DNA from 3 places in the Cupriavidus sp. PB-02 genome. Region 1 is predicted to be linked to each of the others. Evidence: predicted binding sites of a transcription regulator. Region 1 holds the regulator's gene; each other region holds the start of a gene.
The links. The regulator LexA, encoded in region 1, represses DNA repair genes until DNA is damaged. The targets are predictions, from matches to a motif close to ACTGTATNNNNATACAGT.
Positions count from the first base shown of each region.

Region 2: the regulator LexA is predicted to act here: its motif matches at 3,693-3,710, upstream of recA (recombinase RecA).
Region 3: the regulator LexA is predicted to act here: its motif matches at 2,008-2,025, upstream of imuA (translesion DNA synthesis-associated protein ImuA).

Region 1 is NZ_CM177694.1:2,777,923-2,784,754, forward strand. It holds gene AC10V3_RS12990 (DUF47 domain-containing protein) at 1-272, opposite strand, end outside; gene AC10V3_RS12995 (replicative DNA helicase) at 462-1,853, opposite strand; gene rplI (50S ribosomal protein L9) at 2,088-2,540, opposite strand; gene rpsR (30S ribosomal protein S18) at 2,572-2,850, opposite strand; gene priB (primosomal replication protein N) at 2,854-3,153, opposite strand; gene rpsF (30S ribosomal protein S6) at 3,231-3,605, opposite strand; gene AC10V3_RS13020 (asparaginase) at 3,740-4,732, opposite strand; gene lexA (transcriptional repressor LexA) at 5,020-5,676, shown strand; gene AC10V3_RS13030 (hypothetical protein) at 5,794-5,964, shown strand; gene AC10V3_RS13035 (hypothetical protein) at 6,034-6,384, opposite strand; partial or broken gene AC10V3_RS13040 (DUF2188 domain-containing protein) at 6,597-6,789, shown strand; gene AC10V3_RS13045 (hypothetical protein) at 6,720-6,832, opposite strand, start outside.
Region 2 is NZ_CM177694.1:536,999-543,830, reverse strand. It holds gene sucC (ADP-forming succinate--CoA ligase subunit beta) at 1-787, opposite strand, end outside; gene AC10V3_RS02655 (DUF2889 domain-containing protein) at 879-1,574, opposite strand; gene recX (recombination regulator RecX) at 1,904-2,371, opposite strand; gene recA (recombinase RecA) at 2,486-3,541, opposite strand; gene AC10V3_RS02640 (response regulator) at 3,786-4,475, shown strand; gene AC10V3_RS02635 (sensor histidine kinase) at 4,546-6,105, shown strand; gene AC10V3_RS02630 (DUF4212 domain-containing protein) at 6,102-6,437, shown strand; gene AC10V3_RS02625 (MFS transporter) at 6,686-6,832, shown strand, end outside.
Region 3 is NZ_CM177695.1:1,229,487-1,236,318, forward strand. It holds gene AC10V3_RS26385 (M20 family metallopeptidase) at 1-600, shown strand, start outside; gene imuA (translesion DNA synthesis-associated protein ImuA) at 2,077-2,961, shown strand; gene AC10V3_RS26395 (Y-family DNA polymerase) at 2,894-4,468, shown strand; gene AC10V3_RS26400 (error-prone DNA polymerase) at 4,465-6,832, shown strand, end outside.

The DNA of each region.
Region 1 (6,832 bases):
AGGTCCAGGATGTCGTCCATGGTCGTGATGAGCTTGTGGATCTCGTCGCGGTCCAGCGGCGTGATAAAGGTCTTGTGCAGCAGGTCGATGGTGTCGTGCGTGATCCGGTCGGCTTTCTTCTCGGTGGCCTGGACACGGCGGGCATGCGCCTCGGCGTTGGGCAAGTCGTTGACCAGTGCCTGCAGTTCATGGGCGGCGGTCACCGCGCAGTCGGCGTGCTGGTTGAAATATTCGAAGAACTTGCCCTCGGTGGGCATGAATCGGCCGAACATGGAATGTCCTTGTTGCAGCGGGAGAGACGCTGCTTTGTGTTGCAGATTGGGAGACGCGTTGCATGACAGCCACCGGGTAGGCGGCTGTCATCAAAGCGCAATATTTTACAGGGTTACGGGGATATTGCCCGCTGAATTGGCACAAACGAGACGGCGCCGCCGCGACTATTGCGCGCAGGCTTGACTTCGTCAGGTGTCGTTGTCGAAGAAAGCCGGGCCGCCGCTGAAGTTGTCGAACTTCGTGAACTGGCCGAGGAAGGTCAGGCGCACGGTGCCGATCGGGCCGTTACGCTGCTTGCCGATAATGATTTCAGCCGTGCCCTTGTCCTGGGAGTCCGGGTTATAGACTTCGTCGCGGTAGATGAACAGGATCACGTCGGCATCCTGTTCGATAGCACCGGATTCACGCAGGTCGGACATCACCGGACGCTTGTTGGGGCGCTGTTCCAGGCTTCGGTTGAGCTGCGACAGTGCGATCACCGGGCAGTTCAGTTCCTTGGCCAGGCCCTTGAGCGAACGGGAGATTTCGGAAATTTCCGTCGCGCGGTTTTCGCCGCCACCGGAACCCGACATCAGCTGGAGGTAATCGATGATGATCAGGCCAAGCTGCCCGCACTGACGCGCCAGGCGCCGCGAACGGGCACGGAGCTCCATCGGGTTCAGCGCCGGCGTTTCGTCGATGAACAGCTGGGCGTCGTTCATGCGCTGGATCGCATGTGTCAGCCGCGGCCAGTCTTCGTCCAGCAGGCGGCCAGTACGTAGCCGGTGCTGGTCGAGGCGGCCTACCGAGCCGAGCATACGCATGGCCAACTGGGTGCCCGCCATTTCCATCGAGAACACTGCCACCGGCAAGCCCTGCTCCACCGCCACGTGTTCGCCGATGTTCAGCGAGAACGCCGTCTTACCCATCGAGGGGCGGCCGGCCACGATGATCAGGTCACCACCCTGCATGCCGCTGGTCATCTTGTCCAGGTCGATGAAGCCGGTCGGCACGCCGGTAACGTCGGTGGTGGAATCGCGGTGGTACAGCTCGTCGATGCGCTCGACCACCTGGGTCAGCAGCGGCTGGATTTCCTGGAAACCCTTCTGTCCGCGCGAGCCTTCTTCGGCAATCGCAAAGACCTTGGATTCGGCCTCGTCGAGCAGCTCACGGACTTCACGCCCCTTCGGCGCAAAGGCCGCCGAGGCGATATCGTCCGCCACCGTCACCAGCTTGCGCAGCACCGAGCGCTCGCGCACGATCTCCGCATAGCGGCGGATATTGGCCGCGCTGGGCGTGTTCTGCGCCAGCGAATTCAGGTACGCCAGGCCGCCCACCTCCTCGGACTTGCCGGCGACCTGCAGCATCTCGTACACCGTGATCACGTCGGCCGGCTTGGTGGCCGAGATCAGCCGGGCGATGCTCTGGAAGATCATCCGGTGGTCGAAGCGGTAGAAGTCCGCCTCCGACAGGAAGTCCGCGATGCGGTCCCAGGCGGCGTTGTCCAGCAGCAGGCCACCCAGCACCGATTGCTCGGCTTCGATGGAGTGCGGCGGGACCTTGAGATTCTCGAGTTGGGAGTCGGCGACGGGCGCGTTCATGGGGAGGGATTATAACGGCGGGCGGACGCACTTCGCCGGACATTTGGCGCTTGCGGTCGGATTACATTCCGGTATCAGCGCAGGCACGGCCTGCGGAGTGCCGCGGGGGTACCGCAACCGTGGCGCGATAGGGACGCCGGCAACAAAAAAGGCAGGAGCCGGGGCTCCTGCCTTCTTGCTTGCAGTGCTTGCGGTGCTTCGGCCGGCGCCAGGGCGCAGGCGAGGCTGCAGAGCTTAGACCTGCTCGCCCAGCACCGACACGGTAACGTCGACCACGACGTCCGTGTGCAGGGCAACGCTGACCGGGTGGTCGCCCACCGTCTTCAGCGGGCCGTTCGGCATGCGAACCTGCGACTTCTCGACCTTGAAGCCTTGGCCTTCCAGGGCCTCAGCGACGTCGGCGTTGGTGACCGAACCGAACAGGCGGCCGTCCACACCCGACTTCTGGCTGATCTGGACGGTCAGGCCGTTCAGCTTCTCGCCTTCGGCTTGCGCGGCGGCCAGCTTCGCGGCAGCGGACTTTTCCAGCTCGGCGCGCTTGACTTCGAACTCGGCGATCGCGGTTTGCGTGGCGCGGCGCGCCTTCTTCGACGGGATCAGGAAGTTACGCGCGTAACCGTCCTTCACCTTGACGATGTCACCCAGGTTGCCCAGGTTGATGACTTTTTCCAGCAGAATGACTTGCATCGTGTTTTCTCCGTTACGGACCTAGGGCCTATCAGTTCTTGTGCAGGTCGGTGTACGGCAGCAGCGCGAGGAAACGCGCACGCTTGATCGCCGTATCCAGCTGACGCTGATAGTGGGCCTTGGTACCGGTCAGGCGGGCCGGCGTGATCTTGCCGTTGTCGCCGATGAAGTCCTTCAGGGTGTCCAGATCCTTGTAGTCGATCTGTTCCACGCCAGCCACGGTGAAGCGGCAGAAGCGCTTGCGCTTGAACAGCGGGTTCTGTTGCTGGAAGCGCTTCTTGTTCTTGTTGTCACGTTTGATGAATGCCATGATTCAATCCTTTTCGAATGCTTTACATCCGGTGATGTGAAAGACGAGAGCCTTGCTGTTGCGGTGCTTGCGGGCGAGGAATCCTTCGCAGTCCAGCAGCGTGCCGAGCGGTAGTCGCTCAAGCCGCTGGCCGACCGGCCCGATCCCCATCGCTGCGATGGCAAACTCGACCTGGCGCGGCGTTTCCGCCTCGACGGCCTCGCCGCTGTACTGCAGGATGCAGTTCACGACGGGCACCCCGGCCGGGGTATAGCGCAGGGCATCGCGTTCCGCCAAGGTGGCGGCAAGCCGAAGCTGGTTCAACGCGGGGCCTCTTGCTGTTTGCCATCGGTGCCGCCGTGGCCGACGCTGTCAGCCGTGGCACGCACCGCAGTCCGCACTCAGGCGGGCTGGCCTTCGGTGGTCGTTTGCGCGGCCTTGCGGGCTTCTTCGCGCTGCACTTCCTTCATCATCGGCGAAGGAGCGGTCTCGGCCTTCTTGGTCTGCACGATCAGGTGGCGCAGGACGGCGTCGTTGAACTTGAACGCGTGTTCCAGTTCAGCCAGGGTTTCCTTGCCGCATTCGATGTTCAGGCAAACGTAGTGAGCCTTGGCCAGCTTCTGGATCATGTAGGCCATCTGGCGACGGCCCCAGTCTTCCACGCGGTGAACGTTGCCGCTCTGCGAGGTGACGAGCTGCTTGTAGCGCTCGATCATGGCCGGCACTTGTTCGCTCTGGTCCGGGTGGACGATGAAGACGATTTCGTAATGACGCATTGACGCTCCTTTTGGGATTAGCCACCCGGGCGTCACGAGTCCGGTGTGGCAAGGTTGAATAGCCTTAAAGTATAGCCCGGAAGCGGCCGAGCGTGCAAGCCGCCTGCCTGTTGGAGCCCCGGGGCCGCACTGGCTCAGGCCCGGGCGAAGACCGCCTGCAGGCGCGCCGGGTCGCGCGCGAGGCCGGGATCCGCCGCCAGCGCCACCACCAGCAGCACCCGCGCCTTGTACGGGTTGAGGTCGGCCGCGGAGACGAATACGCCATCCGCCGGACTGGGCTGCGGCGGGATCGACACATGACCCGCCATGGTGCGCGAGCTGCGCACGACCGCCACGCCGGCGTCGGCGGCATCGGCCAGCGCGGCCGCGAGCCCTTCATGCACAGAGCCGTTGCCGGCCGCAGCCACCACTAGTCCGTCGACACCGGCCTGCACCAGCGCATCCACGGCTACCCTCCCCGGCTGCGCGTAGCTCGCCACGATCTCCACCGTCGGCCAGGCCTCCGGCATCGGGCCAATCGCCCAGGCAGCGCGCGGCGCGCGGGCGAAGCGCACATAGTCGTCCTGCACGAAGCCCAGCGGCCCACTGGCGGAAACAAAGGCATCAATAGCCGAGGTGTGGGTCTTGGCCACGTCGCGTGCCGCGTGGATCTGCTGGTTCAGCACCACCAGCACGCCCTTGCCGCGCGCATCGGGGTGCGTGGCTACGCGGACCGCGTCCAGCAGGTTCAGCGGACCGTCGGCGGACAGCGAGGTCGACGGGCGCATCGCCGCCGTCATCACCACGGGCACCGGGCACGCCTGCGTCAGGTGCAACGCCATCGCGGTTTCTTCCAGCGTGTCGGTCCCGTGTGTGATGACGATGCCGGCGACATCGGCTTGCGCCGACCAGTGCTCCAGCCGCGCGGCCAGCATGCCCCACAGGGCGAAGGTCATGTCCTTGCTATCGACCTGCGCCACCTGCTCCGCCTCGATACGGGCGACGGACTGCAGCGCCGGCAGCGCGCCCAGCAGCGAGGACACGGGCACGGTCGCCGCCTGGTAGCGCGCGCTGCTGGCGGGATTGCCGGACGCGCCGGCAATGGTGCCGCCGGTGGCCAGGACGACAATGCGAGGCAGTTGGGTCATGGGGGCTCAGGAATTCAATACAGGAGGGATGCGAATAGCCGATTGTAACGGCGGACTTGCCGAGGGCCGCGGCCTGAGCGGTCCACCGGCATGCCTATCCATGCGACAGCCCCGAAAAATTCTGCTTGCGCTCAGGCCGATACTGTATAAAATCACAGCATACTGTTTAAACATACAGTGCCCGGCCCGCCGGATGCAGGATTTCCGATTGTCTCGATCCCTTCGATCCCGACGGAATCCCATGCTCCTGGATCTTCCTGCGCGGCCCTGCACGGAACGGCGATCCCATGGCGACCCTGACACCCCGGCAGCAGCAGATTTTCGATCTGATCCGCAACACGATCCGCCGTACCGGCTTCCCGCCCACCCGCGCCGAGATTGCCGCCGAGTTCGGCTTCTCATCCCCCAACGCGGCAGAAGAACACCTGCGCGCGCTGGCCCGCAAGGGCGTGATTGAACTGACGCCGGGCGCCTCGCGCGGCATCCGCCTGAAGGTGTCGCGCAGCGATTCGGAGATGCCGGACCAGTTCTCGCTGCCGATCCCCGGCGTGATGCAGCTGACGCTGCCGCTGGTGGGCCGCGTCGCAGCCGGCAGCCCCATCCTCGCCGCGGAACATATCGACCGCCAGTACCAGGTCGACGCCTCGGTATTTGACGAACGCCCCGATTACCTGCTGCGCGTACGTGGCCTGAGCATGCGCGACGCCGGCATCCTTGACGGCGACCTGCTCGCCGTGCGCCGCGCCAGCGAAGCCCCCAACGGCAAGATCGTGGTGGCGCGCCTCGGTGACGACGTGACGGTCAAGCGCCTGCAACGGCGCGGCGGCCATATCGAACTGATTGCAGAGAACCCGGACTTCGCCAACATCATCGTGGAGCCCGGCCGCGAGGAGTTCTCGCTGGAAGGCATTGCAGTCGGCCTGATCCGCTCTTCCGGCTTCTAGCCGGGCACCGCGGGCCACAGGCCTGCGCGGGCCCGCCCCCGCTTCCATTGTTTTTTGCAGACGCCGCCCGGCTCGCCGGGTGTTGACCCCGCTTTTGCCTGAAAAAGAGGTGCAGCCATGCCGCAAATCCACCACGCCGCCATCCGCCGTCCGGTCAAGCCCGTGCCGTTCCGCCAGTGCAAGGGCGTGCGCGTCTACCAGGGCGCGCAGCGCCGCACCATGGTCGGCAGCATGGCCGCCATCTGCCGGATGCTGGAACTCGAAACCTCCGACAAGCTCGTTGCCTGATCGACAACGCGCGCCGGCACATGCCGGCGCTGGCGGCCGCCATGCATGTCGTTGCACCTTGGCTGCTGCTTAGCTGCGTGCGCAGGCCTTGGTTTCGGTTTCCAGCTCCTGCGGCGTCAGCTGCGGGAACCATGTGTCGCTCTTGCGCAGTTCCAGCGCCGTTCCATCGGGCTTGGCCGTCAGTGAAATCAGGTAGGCGTACTCGAACTGGCCGGTGGCGTTTACCTGGCCAATCCGGATCTCAGTCTGGCTCTTCGCCGGATAGCTAACGACCGTGGCCTCATCGCCGAGGTTATTGCGCAGGCATTTCGCCACATCGCCCATCTGCGCGGGCGTGAACAAGCGCATCGGAGGGCGCGCGCGAATATCCTTTTCGGACGTGCCGCTGGCGCACCCGGCCATCATTGCCGCGATCGCCACGCTGCAGCCGATCACCTTCGCTCGAACAGACATACCAACCCCTTGGGAATGCAAGGCGGGTATGGTACAGGAGGCACACGGATTTCGCGCGGGCTGCGGACGGCCTGCGCGCCGCCCTGACGCAAGCGCCACACATTGCCGGACATCGACCGATACCTCGACGCGCGGCGCCCGCGCCAGACTGTCGGCATCCACCCCAAAAGAGACCGACCGTGGCATCCCGCAATATCCACGTCATACCCGCCGGCGACCAGGGCTGGGCAGTAGCCGTCGCAGGAAGAAGCCATCGCTGCAGGGACCGAGAAAGCATGGCAGGATCGCGTCGAACTGTTCATTCATGGACGCGACAGGCAGATTCGGGAAAGGAATTCCTTCGGGAACGATCCGCGCAATATCCGGGGCTGACCAGGCTCGCAGAGAGCCAAGGCAATACCTGCGAAATATTCGC
Region 2 (6,832 bases), 2.2 Mb from region 1:
CCAGGCAGCCGATGTTGCCGTCCAGCGAGATGTAGGCCAGGTCGAACTTCGAGGCTTCGATTTCGTTGGCGTCTTCTTCATCCAGGTCGCGGTAGGCGACGATTTCCGGGTGACGGAACAGCGCGTTCGAGTCGAAGTTGAACTTGGCGTCCAGGGCGATGACCTTGCCGTCGCCGGTCAGGATCAGCGGGTTGATTTCGGCCAGCGAAGCGTCGGTTTCATAGAACGCCTTGTACAGGCCTTGCAGGGCCTGGCGGGCTTGCGCCACGCTCGCGTCGGGCACGCCGATTTTGCGGGCGATGTCGTCGGCTTCAGCGTCGGTCAGGCCAACCGACGGCTCGATGATCAGGGTGTGGATCTTTTCCGGGGTGTGGGCAGCGACTTCTTCGATGTCCATGCCGCCTTCGCTCGAGGCCATCAGCGCGACCTTCTGCGAAACACGGTCCACCACCAGCGAAACGTACAGTTCCTTCTTGATGTCGGCGCCTTCTTCGATCAGCAGGCGGTTGACCTTCTTGCCTTCCGGGCCGGTCTGGTGCGTGACCAGTTGCATGCCCAGGATGTTCGAAGCGTAGGTCTTGACGTCGTCGATGCTCTTGGCAACCTTGACACCGCCGCCCTTGCCGCGGCCACCCGCATGAATCTGAGCCTTGACAACCCACACCGGGCCGCCGAGCTGTTCTGCGGCCTTCAGGGCCTCGTCAACCGAGAACGCGGGGATGCCGCGCGGAACCGGCACATTGTATTTGCGCAGGATTTCCTTGCCTTGATACTCATGGATATTCATGCGTGTTTCCTTTCGGGTAGGCGTAAAAGGTAGAAGGGAAGAATCTGAAAAAGGAGACGAAATCTCTCGTCTGGCTGGCCGATCCTGAGAATCAGCCGGAGGTGCCGGTTGGCCGGTCGGCCGGGACAGCGTCATTGCCGTGATTGCCGCGGTCGCCATTGGCCGCGGTCTGCGCCTGAGGCGCGGTTGCGACGGCAGGTGCTGCCTCGGCCCGTGCCTTGGGCGTCGGCTGGTGACCATACCAGCGCGGGTAAAACTCTCGTACCACCTCGCCATCGAAACGCAGGGCGTGGCAGCCGTTCAACTGATAGGGCGGCTCCGGATTCGGATCGTCCTCGCCGTTGTCGCGGATACTGATGACTTCACCGGCAAAGGCCTGGATCGCCGTGCTGGGCAGCACGCCGGCGGCCTCGGTCAGGTGCGAGCAGCCGTTGATGCCGCCCAGGCGCTCGCGCACCGCCTTGCGGAAGCCCTTGCGCAGGTTCAGGCCGATCAGCTTGCGGTAGGCCGGGCCGATGGTGTCGCACTGCGACGGGTACGGCACCCAGTCGGAGCAGGCCTCGGCATCCAGCACCGTCATTGCCTCGTCGATCGTGATGCGCAGCCACAGGTCGTGCAGGGGCTGGCCCAGCGGGCGGATGCGGTCGCCGGCAAGTTCGATGTCGCGGGGCTTGGTGTCGGTCAGGCGCACCTCGATATCCCACAGGCCGTCCTCCCTCTGGTACGCATCGGCCGTGATGGCACGGCGGTGGCGCGGGGAGCGGTTGACGGGCTGGGACAGAGGCATGGCCAGGCTGGAATAACGGAAACGCTGGGGGCTCGGGAACGGCGGTGCCGGAGCACCGAATAACCTGGGGAGTTTAACATGCCGCGCCGCGTTGCCCGGGAACATCCTTGTGCGGCGACTGTCGCGCCGCATTGTCGGCCGACCACGGGCCGCGCGCCATTGCGCGAGGTATTTCCGCAACGCACCAGCCGTAACGGGGATTTACGTGGTGTCGCGCACGACAGCGGCGTGGCTGCGGAGCCACGACTAATGGCGCAATGCAGCGAAAACACCCTTCCGCCCGTGCAGGTAATCGGGCAGAAAAATGAGAGGCTTTGAGCACCGACGTATCAAGTCTCGTCCCCATACTCTTCGTCCGCCCCCTGGATAATCTTGCCGACCACGGAACGCGAAAACCCTCGCGCCACCATGAAGCGGACCTGCTTGGCCCGCTCCTCGGGCGTGGCCGGCGGCGAGCCGAAGCGCTTGCGCCAGACCTCGCGCGCGCGCTCGGCCTCGGTGGCGCGCAGCCGGTCCTGCAGTTCGCCCAGCTCTTCGCTGCCCAGCTTGTGGGTCTTGGCTTCCTGCATGACCCGGGCGGTGCCATAGCGGGCGCCGCGGCGGTGCACCAGGCTGTCGGCAAAGCGCTGGTTGGACAGCCAGTTCTCGCGCTCGAGCGCGTCCAGCAACTGCTCGAGCTGCTCGGGCGACTCGGCATGCGGCGCCAACTTGCGTGCCAGCTCGGTACGGCTGTGCTCGCGGCGCGACAGGTAGCCGACGGCGCGGGCCTTGAGGGAAAGCGGGGGACGGGTTGCCATCGAGGGGTCAGGGCATTGGCATGGGCTGGCACTGCGTCATGCAGCCAAAGCAAAAAGGCCGGCGCATCGGCGATGCTCCGGCCTTCCGGCTGCTGCAGCGGCCGCTGGCGGGGGTCAGCCTTCCACCACTTCCGCCGCGACGGGGTTCATCGCCACCACGCCCAGCGCCGCGCGCACCTTGTTCTCGATCTCGTCGGCAATGTCCGGGTTCTCGCGCAGGTATTCGCGCGCGTTGTCCTTGCCCTGGCCGATCTTGTCGCCGTTGTAGCTGTACCAGGCGCCGGACTTCTCGACGATCTTGGCGTCCACGCCCAGGTCGATGATCTCGCCCTGCCGCGAAATGCCCTGGCCATAGAGGATGTCGAAGAAGGCTTCGCGGAACGGCGGCGACACCTTGTTCTTGACCACCTTGACCTTGGTCTCGTTGCCGATCACGTCGTCGCCCTTCTTGATCGAGCCGATGCGGCGGATATCCAGGCGCACCGAGGCGTAGAACTTGAGCGCGTTGCCGCCGGTAGTGGTTTCCGGCGAGCCGAACATCACGCCGATCTTCATGCGGATCTGGTTGATGAAGATCACCAGGCAGTTGGTGCGCTTGATGGTGCCGGTCAGCTTGCGCAGCGCCTGGCTCATCAGGCGGGCCTGCAGGCCGGGCAGCGAATCGCCCATTTCGCCTTCGATTTCGGCCTTGGGCACCAGCGCGGCCACCGAATCGATCACAATCAGGTCGATCGAGCCCGAGCGCACCAGCGCGTCGGTGATTTCCAGCGCCTGCTCGCCGGTGTCCGGCTGCGAGATCAGCAGGTCGCCGACGTTGACGCCCAGCTTGTTGGCGTAGCTGACGTCCAGCGCGTGCTCGGCGTCGATAAAGGCGCAGGTGCCGCCCAGCTTCTGCATCTCGGCCACGACCTGCAGCGTCAGCGTGGTCTTGCCCGACGATTCCGGACCATAGATCTCGACCACGCGGCCGCGCGGCAGGCCGCCGACGCCCAGCGCGATGTCCAGGCCGAGCGAGCCGGTGGATACCACCTGGATGTCCTTCTCGACCTCGCCGTCGCCCAGGCGCATGATCGAGCCCTTGCCGAACTGCTTCTCGATCTGGGAGAGCGCGGCGGCAAGCGCCTTCTGCTTCTCGGCGCTCACGCCGGCACCTGCCTTCTTGTCGTCCATGGTCGTCCTTGAATCAATGGTGTATAAATAGGCCGCATGTGGCGCGGTACCGGCATTTTCCGGGGTCAGCGCCCCGGCCCGGCTATCTGCGCGGCCACGCTGCAGGCATGCAAATTATGACGCGCCCGGCAGCCCGTGCGGAATTGCGGGTACTGTATAAAAAAACAGTATGCTTGGCAAGCCCCATCGCGCCCGGTTCATCCGATTCCCGGCGCCGGCTCTGCCGGCCAGGTGGAGACAAACCATGCGCATTCTGATCGCCGAAGATGACGACGTGCTGGCCGATGGCCTGACGCGCTCGTTACGCCACTCGGGTTATGCCGTCGACTACGTCGCCAATGGCCTCGAAGCCGATTCGGCGCTGTCGACCCAGACCTTCGACCTGCTGATCCTGGACCTGGGCCTGCCGCGCATGTCCGGGCTGGAGGTGCTCAAGCGCCTGCGCGCGCGCGGCGCGATGCTGCCGGTGCTGATCCTGACCGCCGCCGACAGCGTCGACGAGCGCGTCAAGGGCCTGGACCTGGGCGCCGACGACTACATGGCCAAGCCCTTCGCGCTGTCCGAGTTGGAGGCGCGCGTGCGCGCGCTGGTGCGGCGCGGTGCCGGCGGCGGCGCCACGCTGATGCGCCACGGGCCGCTGTCCTACGACCAGGTCGGGCGCATCGCCTACCTGAACGACCAGATGCTGGACCTGTCCGCGCGCGAGACCGGCCTGCTGGAAATCCTGCTGACCCGCAGCGGCCGGCTGGTATCCAAGGAGCAGCTGGTGGACCACCTGTGCGAGTGGGGCGAGGAAGTCAGCAACAACGCGATCGAGGTCTACGTGCACCGGCTGCGCAAGAAAATCGAGGTGGGCGGCATCCGCATCGCCACGGTGCGCGGGCTGGGCTACTGCCTGGAGAAATTCCAGCCGGCCGTCGCTGCCCAACACTGACAAACCCCGTCCGCCGATTTCATTTCTCCGCAGGCGAACCCGCGACCGGACCTGAGGCCACACCGTCGAGATGAGCCTGCTGCGACTGCCCTGGCGGCGCCCGCACCGCGCGGCGCCACCCCCCTCCCCCACCGCGGCGCCCGACGCCGAGGCCGCCGACCAGGAACTGGCCGAGGCGCTGCCGCACCTGGAAGAAAGCACCGCGCATCCGGCGCCGCGCTCGCTCTTCGGCGAGATCCTCGACTGGATGCTGGCGCCGCTGTTGCTGCTCTGGCCAATGAGCATCGCGGTGACCTACCTGGTGGCCAAGTCGATCGCCAACGGCCCCTTCGACCGCGCGCTGGAGGCCAGCGCCATCGTGCTGTCGCAGCAGGTGCGCGAGGTGAACGGCCGCGTCACGCTGCAGCTGCCACTGTCGGCGCGCGAGATCCTGCGCGCCGACGAGACCGACAACATCTACTACCAGGTGGTGGGCAAGCGCGGCGAGTACATCGCCGGCGACCACGACCTGCCGCTGCCGTCCGAGGAAGACCAGGGCCATGCGGGCCTGGTGTCCCTGCGGGATGACCGCGTGGCGGGCAACGACGTGCGCGTGGCCTATACCTATATCGACCTCAAGCACGTCAGCGGCACGCAGCCGGTGCTGGTACAGGTGGCCGAGACCCTGGACAAGCGCGCGCGGCTGGCCAACGAAATCATCAAGGGCGTGATCCTGCCGCAGTTCGTGATCCTGCCGCTGGCGGTGGTGCTGGTGTGGTTCGGGCTGTCGCGCGGCCTCGCGCCGCTCACTGCGATCCAGCAGCGCATCCGCACGCGCAACCCGGGCGACACCAGCCCCATCGACGAACGCGCCGCGCCGCAGGAGATCACGCCGCTGGTGGGCTCGTTCAACGAGTTGCTGGCGCGACTGGACCAGTCGGTGCAGACGCAAAAGCGATTTATCGCCGATGCCGCGCACCAGATGAAGACCCCGCTCGCGGGGCTGCGCATGCAGGCCGAGCTGGCCCAGCGCGAGCAGTCGCCGGAAGAGCTGCGGCGCTCGCTGGCGCAGATCGCCGGCAGCTCGGAGCGCACCGCGCACCTGGTCACGCAACTGCTGTCGCTGGCGCGCATGGAGAACCTGGCCGGCTCCGGCGGCATGGCGGCGCTGGACCTGTCGGCGCTGGCGCGCGAGGTGGTCAAGGACTGGCTGCCGCAGGCCTGGGCGCGCGAGATCGACCTGGGGCTCGATGCGAGCGACCATCCGGTGATGGTGCAGGGCAACCGGCTGATGCTGACCGAAATGCTGAACAACCTGCTCGACAATGCCATCCGCTACACGCCGCGCGGCGGCCATGCCACCGTGCGTGTCAGCGCCGATGCATTCGAGCCCTTCGCCTACCTGGACGTGGAAGACACCGGGCCGGGCATCCCGCCGGCCGAGCGCGAACGCGTGATGGAGCGTTTCTACCGCGTGCTCGGCACCAATACCGAAGGCAGCGGCCTGGGCCTGGCCATCGTGCGCGAGATCGTGCAGCAGCACGGCGGCGATGTGCAGATTTCCGACCACGTCTACCAACAATCGCCGCGGCTTGCGGGCGCGCATTTCCGCGTGACGCTGCGCCGTCCCACCGAGCCGCCAGCAGAATGAGCCAGGTCCCCTATCGTCCCGATGCCCGCCAGCGCCAGGCCTGGCATCGCAACCTGCGCTGGATCGCCGGGCTGCTGTGCGTCTGGTTCGTGGTCACCTTCGTGGTGGCATGGTTCGCGCGCGAGCTGCGCTTCGACTTCTTCGGCTGGCCGTTCTCGTTCTGGGTCGGCGCCCAGGGCGCGCTGGTGGTGTACGTGCTGATGGCCGCGCTCTATGCCTGGCGCATGAACCGCGCCGACGACGAAGCTGACAGGGCGACCGACAGCGAGGCCGTGCCCGCCCCCCTCCCTTCGCAGGGTGCTTCGCGCGGCGCAGGCATCGATGCTGCATAGCCGCACGCCGGTAAATCGCGCACCGAAGCCATCGCACGGCTGAAAGCGAGTGCGTCGCAGCATGCTAGGCACCGCGCACCGCTAGCGTATACCCCGATTATTTCGGCCTTTTTGCGCGCGAATCTGTCAGAACTCAGTAAGTTTCGCCTCCCACAATCCACTGCAACTCAGGCTCCCCGGCCAGCGGCACGGGCCTTTCCCGCGTCGCCGCGCCTTGCCCGAGATTCATTCCAGACGGAGGAGACAAGATGGCAAACGTGCAGAACGTCGCGGTGCCCGGAGGGGGCGCGCAGAACGCACCGATGACCCACGAAGAGCGCAAGGTGATCCTTGCCTCTTCGCTGGGCACGGTGTTCGAGTGGTACGACTTTTATCTCTACGGCTCGCTGGCGGCG
Region 3 (6,832 bases), on a different replicon from region 1:
CTTAAGATTGACAGCGAAAGTCTTGGCCGAAAGATCGACGAAGATTGGGGTGACCCGACTCTCTCCGCTGCAGAGCGCCTGCTGGGTTGGAACTCCCTGGAGGTGCTCACCCTAAAAGCCGGCAATCCCGAGAAGCCCGCCAATGCTATTCCGCCGGTAGCAAGCGCGTTCTTGCAGCTTCGGTTCGTAGTAGGGACCGCATGGGAATCCATTGAAGAGGTCGTTCGCCAACACCTGGACCAAGCCGGCTATACAGATGTCCAAGTGCGATTGCTGAGAGGATCGCCGGCAACACGTTTGGACCCTGCGAGTCCATGGGTCGAATGGGCCAACGAGGCGTTCCGCAGCGTCAGTGTACGGGAACCTGCAGTCGTTCCGAATCTTGGCGGCACTGTTCCCAACGACGCATTCTCCGACATTCTGGGCTTACCAACGATTTGGATTCCTCACTCATATCCAGGCTGCAAGCAACACGCACCGAATGAACACCTACCCATTGCGATCGCCGCTCAGGGCTTGGCCATCATGACTTCAGTATTTTGGGAACTCGGCGAGCCAGCCGCACGGTTGGCCCGCACACGCCAGCAAGCATCGGCGTGACCGCATCGGCGCCTAATCTCCTGGACGTAGGCTAAAAACTGTCATGTAGGTGCCAGCCGTTGGCAACGCAACTGGCCGAAGCGGAGTACCGCTTCGGCCATTCGTCTTTAAGCTACCGATCGTCGCAGAATGGCTCAGGTCGAATGAGAGGGTGGGGTCTTCCACATGCTGCACTAAGCGTCGAAATTTTTTCAGCGGGTAGGCCGCGTTTCGCGGCTTTTCCGCGCATTCGGGACTTGCGCGGCAGCGACCGCTGCCGCTCGGAGGACTGCAGGAAGTCTGTCTCCCCCCGAATCGCAGATGCCGTTTTCCCGTTTCAGTCAGCCTCGAATTGATGCGTCAATCCACGCAGGCGAGTACTGTCCGGAGCTACCCTCAAGTGTCCAGGGTCACGCTGGAACAGACCCAAAGAACCTTCGCATCCTGATCCCCGGCAGAAATGCAGGCATGGCCCATAGCGCTGTCGAAGTAGCAGGAGTCGCCAACGGAAAGAGTCAGGGGAGCGTAGAAGTCAGTATGGCCGCTGAATTCTCCGCCAAGAACAGTAATGGCAGGGCCATCCATTCGGCGCTTGCGTTAAGCGCAGCCCGCCATCCCCGTTCTCAGAGTGTTGATATGAAGCCCGAAGTCAACTTGGGGTCGCGGTCGATACGGCCCTGAGCACCAAGGTCGCATACGCCGCAAAGCAACTTGGCTGTTCGACCGACCTTATCGAAGGGCTGGCCACTCGACAAGGCTACCGTGAAGCGCTGAACCGAAGCCACGTATGGCACCTCGAATGTGGCCACGTCCTCCGGTGCCGGTGGCTGGCTTGTTCGGCCCTGACGACTCTTGCCGGACCTATTGCGGTCACGATTCCAGCGTCTGCCGACGCTGACGGGCAATCAAGCAGTCTCGGTCGAGAGTGTCGTAGCCCCGGTGCGGGCCCTTTTTATCGATCGTGCGACGGCATCCGCCATGTCGGAATGCCGTCCTCGAAACTATCGAACCACTCCCGGATCGCGTCGGCCACAAAGCTTGGATCACAAGTAGCGACATCCGGGACGCATGCGTGAATGAGGCCTTCCACGTCAAAACGTCGTTCCGCCTGAGCCCGCCAGGCGTCGCGGTCGCGGGCAAGTATAGCGAGATGCTGGTCTCGGAGCGGGGTGTAACGCATGGCTCAGACGGGGAATGGAGTTGCCCGGTATTGACGGCCACGTCGCCGATTTCTTGAACAGCTCGCTGCTTACGTCGACCAACGGAAACCGGAAACGCCCAGGTCTTGGCTCAGCGTCACGGGATTGCACGCCAGTCCGCCTAATTCCGGATTTCCAGTCCAGCAAAAGCGCACGTAGTCCGGCTAATTCCGGTTTCCTACACACCCCGCGCCACCCTGCGTCGCTACCCCTTGCGCTCACCACCGATACTGTATAAATATACAGGTATCGTAAACATCCTAAATCCTCGCCCACTGGCGAGCGATGCCAACTTCACATGACTGCGCAATCGTACGCAGCCCCACCCACGGCGGCGGAGGGATTTCTCTTCCCTGCGCCGACCCCAGCCGCGCCAGTCCCGGCCACGCGCCAGCAGGCGCTGTCGGCGCTCGAGCAGCGCTACCCCGGGCTCTGGCGGGCCGGCCAGCTGGGCCGTGCCGGCAGCGAGTCGGTATGCCCGACCGGGTATGACGCGCTGTCGGCGGAGCTGCCGGGCGGCGGCTGGCCGGCGGGCGGGCTGACCGAGCTGCTGACCACGCAGGGCGGGGCGGGCGAGCTGCGCCTGCTGCTGCCGGCGTTGCGCACGCTGGCCGGGGCAGGGCGCCGCATCGCGCTGGTGGCGCCGCCGTACCTGCCCAATGCGATGGGGCTGGCGGCGGCCGGGCTGCCGGCGCGCCAACTCTACTGGGTGCGCCCACCCGCCGGCACCGCCAGGGCCGCGCAGGCCGACATGCTGTGGGCGGCCGAGCAGGTGCTGCGCAGCCAGGCCTTCGGCGGCGTGCTGGTATGGCTGCCGACGGCCCGGCCCGAGGCGCTGCGCCGGCTGCAGGTGCTGGCGCAGGGCGGCGACGCGGTGGTCTGGGCGCTGCGCCCGGCCGCGGCGCTGCGCGAGTCGTCGCCGGCGGTGCTGCGGTTGCTGCTGGCGCCGCAGCCCGGCAATAGGCTGTCGATCACCTTCCACAAGCGGCGCGGGCCGGTGCGGGATACCCCCTTGCTGCTGCGCCTGGACGGGATGGAAGCGGCCACGCGCACGGCCGCCTGGCCGTCGCCTGCGCGGGCGCCTTCGTCCTTGTCCTCTTCTCCGTCTTCTTCCGATGCCGTACTGGATCGCGGTGCACCTGCCGCGCCTGCCCCTGGACGCACTGCAGCCCACCTGGCCTGAGCCGGCGCCCGCCCCGGGTCCGTCCTCCGCCACCGGCACGCTGCACCATGCGCTGCCGGTGGCGGTGATGGCGCAGGAGCAGGTGGTGCTGGCCAACGGCCCGGCGCTGCAGCTCGGCGTGCGCTACGGCATGCGCCGCGGCGGCGTGCAGGCGCTGTCGGCGGATATCGTGCAACTGGAGCGCGAGCCGAACGCCGAGGCCGCGCTGATGGAGGCGGTGGCGCTGGCGCTGCTGCGTTTCACGCCGGCCGTGACCTTCGACGAGGAGCCGGAATCGGCCACGGTGATGCTGGACGTCACGGCCAGCCTGCGCCTGTTCGGCGGCCATCGCGCGCTGTGCCGCGCGGTGCGCGCCTGCGTGCGCCAGCTCGGCACCATTGCGCAAGTGGGTTCCGGCCCGACCGCGCACGGTGCCGCGTGGCTCGCGCGCCAGCCGCTGCGGCGCACGCGGCGCGGCGTGGTGCGGCCCGCGCGCCGGGCGGTGGGCATGGCACGCCTGCACCGGCTGCTCGACGACCTGCCGGTGCAGGCCCTGCATACGCTGGCCGACCCGGCCTGGCTGGACGGCATCGGCTGCCGCACGCTAGGCCAGGTGCGGCGCCTGCCGCGCGCGGGCCTGACGCGGCGGCTGGGCCCCGCGCTGCTGGCGCGGCTGGACCAGGCCTATGGCGACGCCCCGGTGCGCTTTGCCTGGTATGCGGCGCCGCCCGCGTTCGCGCAGCGCATGGACCTGCCCGGGCGCATCGAATCGGCCGAAGGCGTGCTGGCCGGCGCGCAGCGCCTGTTGCTGGCGCTGGCCGGCTGGCTGGCGGTGCAGCAGGCCGGCGTCACGCGCTGCGTGCTGGTGCTGGAGCACGAACGCTACCGGCGCGGCGTCGATACCGAGGGCACGCCCGTGCTGCTGGGCCTGGCCCAGCCCAGCCGCGATCCCACGCACCTGTCACGGCTGCTGCGCGAAAAGCTCGACAAGCTCAACTTCCACGCCCCGGTCACCGGCCTGGCGCTGCGGGTGGAGGCAATGGCCGCCTGCGTGCCGCAAAGCGATGCGCTCTTTCCCGAGCCCGGCGGCACGCCCGAAGACCTGGGCCGCCTGCTCGATACGCTGATGGCCCGCCTCGGCCGCGACAACGTGCTGCAGCCCCGGCCGCTGGCCGACCACCGTCCCGAGCGCGCCAACCGCTGGGGCCCGGTCGACGAGCCGCAGCCGGGCGGCAAGGCAGGCGCGCTGCCCGGCCCGCTGCCGGAGCGCCCGCTGTGGCTGCTGCCGCAACCGTTGCCGCTGCCGGTGCAGCAGCACCGCCCCTGCCACGGCGGGCCGCTGGCGCTGCTGAGCCGGCCCGAGCGCATCGAGGCCGGCTGGTGGGACGGCGCGCTGGCCACGCGCGACTACTTTATCGCCGAGCGCGCCGACGGCCTGCGCTGCTGGATCTTCCGCGAGCGCCCCGGTCATGCGGCGCAGGACGATGGCGGCGAATATCGCTGGTTCCTGCATGGGTTGTTCGCATGACGGTCCTGCCATCGCTGCCCGGCTTGCTGCCGGGTTTGCTTCCATCCCTGCCCGACTATGTCGAGCTGCACTGCATCTCCAACTTCACCTTCCTGACCGGCGCCTCGCACCCGGGCGAGTTGATCGAGCGCGCCTTTGAACTGGGCTACCGCGGGCTGGCACTGACCGATGAATGCTCGGTGGCCGGCACCGCGCGCGCGCACGATGCGATCCAGACGCTGCGCAAGCGCCTGCACGATGCGGTGGCGCGCAGCGCGGCACGCGGGGAGGAGGGCGTGGACGATCCGCTGCTCGACAACGATGACGAGGCCGCCGAGGACCACGATGATCCCCACGCGCACGCCAGCCGCCACCAGCGGCTGCAGGTGCTGGCCGCAGCCGCCGATGCCTTCTCGCTGCTGATCGGCAGCCGCTTCAGCCTGACCCCGGCCGATGGCTCGGAACGCCCGCCGCTGCGGCTGGTGCTGATCGCCCAGCACCGCGACGGCTTCGGCAACCTGAGCGAGCTGATCACGCTGGGTCGGCGGCGCGCGCAGAAGGGCACCTACCGCCTGCATCCCGAAGACCTGTCCGCGCCCGCGCCCGCCGAGGCGCACCTGCGTGGCATGCCCGGCTGCCTGGCGTTGCTGCTGCCCGACTATTGCGCCGATCCCGAGTTGCTGCGCGAACAGGCGCAGTGGTGCCGCGAGGTCTTCGGCGACCGCGCCTGGATCGCGCTGGAACAGCTGCAGGGCCACGCCGATGCGCTGCACCGCGCGCGCCTGGAGGCGGTCTCGGCGCAGACCGGCGTGCCGCTGGCCGCGGCCGGCGCGGTCACCATGCACGTGCGCTCGCGCAAGCCGCTGTCCGATGTGCTGACCGCGATCCGGCTGGGCCAGCCGCTGGCCGAATGCGGCATGGCGCTGGCGCCCAATGCCGAGCAGCACCTGCGCATGCGCCAGGTGCTGTCGCGCCTGTACCCGCGCGAGGCGCTGGTGCAGACGCTGAAGATCGCCGCGCAGTGCGATTTCTCGCTCGGGATGCTGCGCTATGAATATCCCGAAGAGCTGGTTCCGCCCGGCGAGACGCCGATCTCCTACCTGCGCAAGGAAGTCGAGCGCGGCATGCACGAGCGCTTTCCCAACGGCATGCAGCAAGAGTGGAAAGACCAGCTCAAAGAGGAGCTGGCGCTGATCGAGGAAAAGCAGTACGAACCCTTCTTCCTCACCGTGCACGACATCGTGCGCTTTGCGCGCGCCAACGGCATCCTGTGCCAGGGGCGCGGCTCGGCCGCCAATTCGCTGGTCTGCTTCTGCCTGTACGTGACCGAGGTCAGCCCCGAGCAGGCCAACCTGCTGTTCGGCCGATTCCTGTCGCGCGAGCGCGATGAGCCGCCCGATATCGACGTGGACTTCGAGCACCAGCGGCGCGAGGAAGTCATCCAGTACATCTACGAGAAATACGGCCGCCACCGCGCCGCGCTGGCGGCGTCGCTGATCACCTACCGCTCGCGCAGCGCCTTGCGCGACGTGGGCCGCGCGCTGGGCATCGATGCCAGCGTGGTCGAGCAGGTGGTCAAGGGCCAGGCCTGGTGGGATGGCGGCAAGGGCTTTGTCGAGAAGATCGCCCGCTATGGGCTCGATCCCGATTCGCCGGCGGTGCAGCAGTGGGCCAGCCTGACCGCGCAACTGCGCGGCTTTCCGCGCCACCTGTCGCAGCACGTCGGCGGCTTCGTGATCGCGCGCCACAAGCTGTCGCGGCTGGTGCCGATCGAGAACGCGGCCATGGCCGACCGCAGCGTGATCCAGTGGGACAAGGACGACCTGGAGTCGCTCGGCCTGCTCAAGGTCGACGTGCTGGCGCTGGGCATGCTGTCGGCGATCCGGCGCGCGCTGGAGATGATCCCCAACCCGGATCCCGAACGCGCCGCATTACCGACGCGGATGGAAGACATCCCCAAGGAAGACAAGCAAACCTACGACATGATCTGCAAGGCCGACACCATCGGCGTGTTCCAGATCGAGTCGCGCGCGCAGCAGTCGATGCTGCCGCGGCTGCAGCCGCGCAAGTACTACGACCTGGTGGTCGAGGTGGCGATCGTGCGCCCCGGGCCGATCCAGGGTGGCATGGTGCATCCCTACCTGAAGCGGCGCGAGGCCTTCCGCCGCACCGGCAAGCCACCGGTCTACTTCAACAGTGTCATCGAGAAGGTGCTAGGCCGCACGCTGGGCGTGCCGATCTTCCAGGAGCAGGTGATGCAGCTGGCCATCGACGCGGCCGGTTTCTCGCCGGGGCAGGCCGACCAGTTGCGCCGTTCGATGGCGGCCTGGCGCCGGCGCGGCGATCTGCGCCAGCACCAGGATGCGCTGGTGCGCGCGCTCACCG